Pelodictyon luteolum DSM 273: one gene and its partner. The protein of the gene in region 1 binds, or shares a complex with, the protein of each later gene. Links are inferred from orthologs where the notes say so. Each region holds a gene or a part of one and is shown in the gene's direction. Other genes may lie near its edges.

Region 1 (3,159 bases):
GGCGGCGCCGTCAGGGCAGTGCTGGAAATGGCCGGTGTCCGTGATGTGCTCACCAAGTCACTCGGATCCTCCAATCCCCACAACGTGGTGAAAGCAGCGATCCTTGGACTCAAGAGCATCTCTGATGCCAATGATGTTGCCGAGAGACGGTCCAAGAGCCTCAAAGAGGTATTTGAAAGCTAAAATCTGTGAATGCGATCATGAGCGATAAAAAATTGAAAATCACCCAGGTGCGCAGCATCATCGGTGGAACGAAAAAACAGAAAGCCACCATTCAGGCGCTTGGGCTCGGCAGGCCGCATTACACGGTCGAGCGGAAGGACAATCCCTGCACCAGGGGCCAGATTCGTGTCGTCCAGCACCTCGTGAAGGTCGAGGAAGTCTGAGATTTTTACTAATAGTAAGTCGGGAATTGAAATCATGGATTTAAGTTCACTTCGTCCTGCAAAAGGCGCGGTAAAAAATAAAAAGCGGGTCGGCCGCGGCCAGGGTTCCGGAAACGGCACCACTGCCGGCAAAGGCAACAAGGGCCAGCAGGCAAGAAGCGGCTACAAGAGGCCGATTAACGAGGGTGGTCAGATTCCTGTCTACCGCAGGCTTCCTAAGTTCGGCTTCACCCCTATCGACAGAAAGTCGGTCACAACGGTGAACCTTTCCCAGATCACCCGCTGGATCGAGCAGGGCCTTATTGAAAATGAGCTCGGCGTCATCGAACTCAAGGTGCTCTGCCACGCTTCCAATGCCGATTATTTCAAGGTTCTCGGCAACGGAGAGATCACTGCTGCAGTTAAAATAACTGCTCACGGGTTCAGCAAGTCGGCTGAGGCGAAAATCACTGCTGCCGGCGGCGAGGCTGTCACTGCCGTCCGTACCCTTGAGGAAGCGGCTCGCGTCAGGGATCTTGCGGTTGAAGAGGCCCTCCTGAAACCGAAAACCAAACTGGTCAAGAGAGTCAAGAAAAACCAAAAGCCCTGACAGCATTAAAGGACTCTTATGAAGCTCACTGAAAGCATAAGGAACATCAACAAAATCCCTGAACTCCGTCAGAGGATCCTTTATACGCTTCTCCTGCTGTTCATCTACAGGCTTGGTTCCCATATCACCATACCGGGTGTCGATGCGTCCGCCGTAGCGGGCGCATCGTCGTCCCATGCCAACGACCTTTTCGGCCTGTTCGATCTGTTCGTCGGCGGAGCTTTTGCCAGAGCATCGATTTTCTCGCTCGGCATCATGCCCTACATTTCCGCATCGATCATCATTCAGCTGCTCGGCGCAGTCACCCCTTATTTTCAGAAGCTCCAGCAGGAGGGCGAAGAGGGCCGCCAGAAGATCAACCAGATGACCCGGCTTGGAACCATCTTCATCGCTGCACTCCAGGCATGGGGCGTGAGCGTCAGTCTATCGAGCCCATCCTCGTTCGGCCATTCCGTAGTGCCTGATCCCGGATTTTTCTTTTCCCTCAGTGCCGTCATCATCCTGACCGCCTCCACTGTTTTCGTGATGTGGCTCGGCGAGCGCATTACCGAACAGGGCATCGGCAACGGCATCTCGCTCATCATCATGATCGGCATTCTGGCCGGGTTCCCTGCATCCCTCGTCAACGAGTACCGTTCACTCTCGCTCGGCAGCAAGAACTGGATCATCGAGATCATCATTCTCGCCATGATGGTGGCCATCGTAGCATTTGTCGTCCTTCTGACAGTCGGCACCCGCCGCGTCCCCGTCCAACATGCCAAGAGGGTGGTTGGCCGTAAAGTATATGGTGGAGGCACCCAGTACATCCCGATGCGCATCAATACCGCCGGCGTCATGCCGATCATTTTTGCACAGTCCATCATGTTCCTGCCAAGCACTTTCCTTTCGTTCTTCCCTGACAGTGAGGCCATGCAGTCGGTCGCTTCAATATTTGCCTATGACTCATGGTGGTATGCACTCATGTTCGGCACCATGATCGTTTTCTTTACCTATTTCTATACGGCCATCGCCTTCAACCCGAAGGAGGTCGCAGATACCATGCGCCGCCAGGGCGGCTTTATTCCGGGTGTCCGGCCCGGCAAGAGCACGGCGGACTTCATCGACAATATCCTGACACGCATCACCCTTCCCGGCGCTGTCTCGCTTGCACTCATCGCGGTGCTGCCGACGTTCCTTACGAAGTTTGCCAATGTTACCCCCGGATTTGCTCAGTTCTTCGGCGGAACAAGCCTGCTCATCATCGTCGGTGTCGGTCTGGATACCCTGCAGCAGGTAGAAAGCCATCTGCTCATGCGCCACTATGACGGATTCATGAAAGCCGGCAAGACCCGCGGCCGCCAGGCACGCTAAAGGATGACGCAGGAATGATCACCATAAAAAGCGAACGTGAAATCGAGTTGATGCGGGAGTCCGGCGCTATCGTCGCAAGGACGCTTGATATGCTTGAGACCGAGATTCGGGCTGGAATGACCACCAAGATGCTTGACGAAATGGCCGAGGAGTTCATCCGGAGCCAGGACGCTGTTCCAAGCTTTCTGCACTACGCGCCGAAAGGTGACCCGGACGCCACACCCTACCCGGCAACGCTCTGCGTTTCCATCAATGAAGAGGTGGTGCACGGCATTCCGAGCCCGAAACGTGTCATCAAAGAGGGTGATATTGTCTCAGTCGACTGCGGTGCCCTGAAGGGCGGATATCACGGCGATTCAGCACGCACATTCATTATTGGAGATGTTTCCGACGAGGTACGCCAGCTTGTTGATGAGACAAGGGAGTCGCTCATGTGCGGCATCCGGATGGCTGTTGCGGGCAATCGCCTGCACGACATTTCCTCCGCCGTTGAGCAGCATGCCCGCTCTTTCGGTTACAGCGTTATTGAAAATATGGTCGGTCACGGCATCGGCAGCGAACTGCATGAAGATCCCGCAGTTCCTAATTACGGCCGCCCGAACACCGGTGTCACGCTGCGCGAGGGGATGACGCTCGCCATCGAGCCCATGATCGCACTCGGGCGATCGCGCCGAGCGGTTTCCAGGCGGGGCGGATGGGTTGCAGTCACTGAAGACGGCAGGCCGTCGGCACATTTTGAACACACGATCGTAGTGCGGAAGGGAGCGGCAGAGATTCTGACCGGTTCATTTCTCCCGTAACAGCGCTACGGCAACACACTAGAGCACAAAGGAG
Region 2 (3,959 bases), 1.0 Mb from region 1 along the record:
CAGGTCTCGATGCTTGCCCGGCGCTACGGCGAGCATGTTCCGCTGTCACTGAACGGCTGCACCATCAATCTGTACCGCTTCCCTACCCCGTCACGCCTCGGGGCTGCAGATCCTATGGAACTCAGGGCGTGTACGAACAACAACCTCATGAGGGCCCGTAACATCATCAGCGCCTCGCAAAAAGTCACTGAAGGCTGCATTGACTTCAAGGCTCTGGCCTCGAAAAAAAACACGCAGGAGGATATTCAGGCAGCCCTCAGCCGATGCGGAGGCATCGGACTGAAGATCGCTGACTGCATCGCCCTGTTCGGACTGGGACGGTTCGATGCATTCCCCATCGACACCCATGTCCGGCAGTTCCTTGGCCTGTGGTTCGGCTTTCCCGAGGCATCAGCCCCCCTCACCGATAAAAACTACCGCATCCTCGCCGAAAGAGCCCGGGAGCTCCTTGGAGAAAAACTGGCCGGCTACAGAGGCCACCACCTCTTCCACTGCTGGAGGACTGAAGTCAGGAAAATGCAGGCGTTTTGAAATACCCCCGGAACCCTTATTCCGTCAGCTCTCAGGAGGGCTCTTTTTTCCTGTGTATCGGTTTTTTTCTCAAGCCGTAATTCAATACCTTATGAGACGAAAATACGGCCACATGGACGTCCTTGAAACCTTAGAGGTGAGCACTGCTTCAGCATGTTGAAATTTTTTGAAAAGATATTCGGCTCCAAGCACGAAAAAGACGTAAAGAAGATCCAGCCGGTCATTGACCGGATCAATGAACTCCATGCCGCGCTGGTTCCGCTCAGCGACGATGAGCTCAGGGCACGCTGCATGGAGCTGAAGGCCCGGGTACGCAAAACGCTCGAGCCGATAGAGTCAAAGCGCAGTGACCTCTACCTGAAACTCGACGATGCCGCGATAAGCCTTGAAGATGCAGACAGGATCAACGAAGAGATAGACGAACTCGCCAAAGAGTACGAAACTGCAACGGCCGCAGTGCTTGAAGAGATCCTCCCTGACACATACGCCGTTGTCAAAGACACCTGCCGGCGCCTCAAGGGCCATGTATATACTGTCATGGGGCGCGAGGCAACATGGGACATGGTGCCCTATGACGTACAGCTCATCGGCGGCATCGTCCTGCACTCCGGAAAGATCTCTGAAATGGCCACCGGCGAGGGTAAAACCCTCGTATCAACCCTTCCGACCTTCCTCAACGCCCTCACCGGCCGCGGAGTTCATCTGGTGACGGTCAACGATTATCTGGCACAGCGCGACAAGGAGTGGATGAACCCCGTGTTCGAGTTCCACGGCATCAGTGTCGGCGTCATCCTGAACACCATGCGCCCTGAAGAACGCCGCCGCCAGTACCAGTGCGACGTTACCTACGGCACCAACAACGAGTTCGGCTTCGACTACCTCCGCGACAACATGGCAGGAACCGAGGATGAGATGGTGCAGCGCGACTTTTATTTCGCAATCGTCGATGAGGTCGACAGCGTCCTCATCGACGAAGCCAGGACCCCGCTCATCATTTCCGGCCCTGTCCCCAACGCCGACAACAGCAAGTTCGAGGAAATACGGCCCTGGATTGAACAGCTGGTGCGGGCGCAGCAGCACCTGACGGCATCATTCCTCAGCGAAGCAGAAAAGGGTCTGAAGAACGAAAAACCTGACCCCGAAGCGGGTCTTGCCCTGCTCCGGGTAAAACGGGGCCAGCCGAAAAACAGCCGCTACACCAAGCTCCTTGCCCAGCAGGGAGTCGCAAAGCTCATCCAGACCACGGAAAACGAGTACCTGCGCGATAAATCAAGCAGGATGCACGAAGTCGATGATGAACTTTATTTCGCCGTCGACGAAAAAGCCTCGACCATCGACCTTACAGACAAGGGCCGAGAGTTCCTCAGCAAACTGAGCCATCAGGACCGGGACCTCTTCCTTCTTCCCGACGTGGGCACTGAGATAGCCGCCATCGACGCCGATTCTTCTATTGCAGCTCCCGATAAGATCATGAGGAAAGACGAGGTATACAGGTTGTTTGCCGAACGCTCTGAACGGCTCCATAACATCGCGCAGCTCCTGAAAGCCTACTCGCTCTTTACAAAAGACGATGAATACGTGGTACAGAACGGTCAGGTGATGATTGTCGACGAGTTCACCGGCCGCATCCTTCCCGGGCGCCGTTACAGCGACGGGCTGCATCAGGCGATCGAAGCCAAGGAGAACGTGAAGATCGAGGGCGAAACCCAGACCATGGCAACCGTCACGATCCAGAACTTCTTCCGCCTCTACAAAAAGCTTGCCGGCATGACGGGCACGGCCGAAACCGAAGCATCGGAGTTCTACGAAATCTACAAGCTGGACGTGGTGGCCATCCCCACCAACCGTCCGATCGTGCGCAGGGACATGGACGACCTCGTCTACAAGACCCGGCGCGAGAAATACAACGCGATTGCAGCCAAAGTCGAGGAACTTCAGAAAAAGGGCCAGCCGGTGCTGGTCGGTACGACGAGTGTTGAAGTGTCGGAAACCCTGTCAAGGATGCTCCGGGCAAAACGCATCACGCACAATGTGCTCAACGCCAAGCAGAACGAGCGTGAAGCCGAAATCGTAGCCGAAGCCGGCAGGCAGGGAGCGGTCACCATTGCCACGAACATGGCGGGCCGCGGCACCGACATCAAGCTCGGCGAAGGGGTCCGTGACCTCGGAGGCCTCTTCATCCTCGGCTCCGAACGCCATGAGTCCCGCCGAATCGACCGCCAGCTTCGGGGCAGGGCCGGACGTCAGGGAGATCCCGGTGAATCGGTGTTTTTCGTTTCGCTTGAGGATGAACTGATGCGCCTCTTCGGTTCCGACCGGGTGATTTCGGTGATGGACCGCCTCGGCCATGAAGAGGGAGACGTGATTGAGCACTCCATGATCACCAAGTCGATCGAGAGGGCACAGAAAAAGGTCGAAGAACAGAACTTCGCCATCCGCAAGCGCCTCCTTGAATATGACGATGTCCTGAACCAGCAGCGCGAGGTCATCTACACCCGCCGCCGTGACGGCCTGAAAAAGGAGCGTCTGACCTCCGACATCCTCGACCTTCTCCGGGACTACTGCGACACAACGGTCGAAAAGCACCATAAAACGCACGATGTTGACGCCCTTGAAGAGCAGGTCCTCAGGGAGCTCTCAATCGAGTTCAAGCCTGACCGGGAAACCTTCGAGCGGGAAGGTATCGCTCCCATGGCCGACAGCCTTTACGACCTTGCGCTCGCGTTCTATCGCCGCAAGGAAGAGGCCGTGCCGGAAGAAATCATGCGTCAGATCGAGAAGTATGCCGTGCTCAGCGTCATCGACAAGCACTGGCGGGAGCACCTCCGCGAAATCGATACCCTTCGCGAGGGCATCAACCTGCGGGCATACGGCCAGAAAGACCCGCTGCTTGAATACAAGCAGGAGGCCTACAATCTCTTCATTCTGCTGCTGCATGAAATCGAGCTGGAAACCCTGTCGCTCGCATTCAAGCTCTTTCCCGTCCACCCGGACGAAGCCGGCGAGATCGAGGAGCGCCGCCGCCGGGCCGCCATCCAGCAGGAAAAGCTGATGGCGCAGCATGAGGAGGCCGGCAGTGTGTATAATGCTCAGCCGGATGGCGAACCTGAATCGCAGGCATCAAAGCAGCAGCCGGTTGTCGCCGATCACTCAAAACCGGGCAGGAATGACCTCTGCCCCTGCGGAAGCGGAAAGAAGTACAAAAACTGTCACGGCCGAGAGGCGTGATCACCCCTAAGGAACATCGAACACCCAGCATGAAAACGATCGAACCGGAAGTCAATCTTGCCCTTGCCGCCGAACATGGCCTTAATGCAGAAGAGTACCAGAAGATACAGGAGGTGCTCGGCCGCACCCCCACGTTTACTGAACTTGGGATCTTCTCCGTCATGTGGAGCGAGCACTGCAGCTACAAAAACTCAATTGCC

Evidence for each region.
Region 2: the proteins of secY (region 1) and secA are in contact, whole or in part, in a crystal structure (PDB 3DIN), measured with the Thermotoga maritima proteins. The link is inferred for Pelodictyon luteolum DSM 273 from one-to-one orthologs. Residues at the interface, in WP_004081795.1 of Thermotoga maritima: Glu108, Gly109, Glu110, Glu111, Ala236, Glu237, Arg238, Arg239, Ile240, Thr241, Ile242, Gln243, Tyr244, Ala245, Arg246, Arg247, Val248, Thr249, Gly250, Arg251, Arg252, Val253, Tyr254, Gly256, Ala257, Ser258, Thr259, Tyr260, Leu261, Pro262; in WP_004082002.1 of Thermotoga maritima: Glu261, Ala262, Arg263, Lys300, Ala301, Arg302, Thr303, Ile304, Ile305, Leu323, Tyr324, Asp325, Pro326, Val329, Ser330, Tyr333, Ile336, Lys340, Phe345, Val349, Glu363, Phe364, Tyr374, Ser375, Gly376, Gly377, Glu393, Ile395, Thr482, Ser483.

What each region holds. Positions count from the first base shown.
Region 1 is NC_007512.1:196,485-199,643, forward strand. What follows is about bases 319-3,159. They hold secY (preprotein translocase subunit SecY), read left to right. Parts: upstream 319-993; coding sequence 994-2,325; downstream 2,326-3,159. Other genes in these bases: rpmD (50S ribosomal protein L30), read left to right, coding at 319-386; rplO (50S ribosomal protein L15), read left to right, coding at 421-975; map (type I methionyl aminopeptidase), read left to right, coding at 2,340-3,125. In the rest of the region: rpsE (30S ribosomal protein S5), read left to right, coding at 1-183; more of rpmD, read left to right, coding at 201-318. UniProt on the Escherichia coli protein: The central subunit of the protein translocation channel SecYEG. Consists of two halves formed by TMs 1-5 and 6-10.
Region 2 is NC_007512.1:1,236,043-1,240,001, forward strand. What follows is about bases 319-3,959. They hold secA (preprotein translocase subunit SecA), read left to right. Parts: upstream 319-684; coding sequence 685-3,759; downstream 3,760-3,959. Other genes in these bases: PLUT_RS05670 (DNA-3-methyladenine glycosylase family protein), read left to right, coding at 319-531; purL (phosphoribosylformylglycinamidine synthase subunit PurL), read left to right, coding at 3,789-3,959. Also shown: more of PLUT_RS05670, read left to right, coding at 1-318. UniProt on the Escherichia coli protein: Required for protein export, interacts with the SecYEG preprotein conducting channel.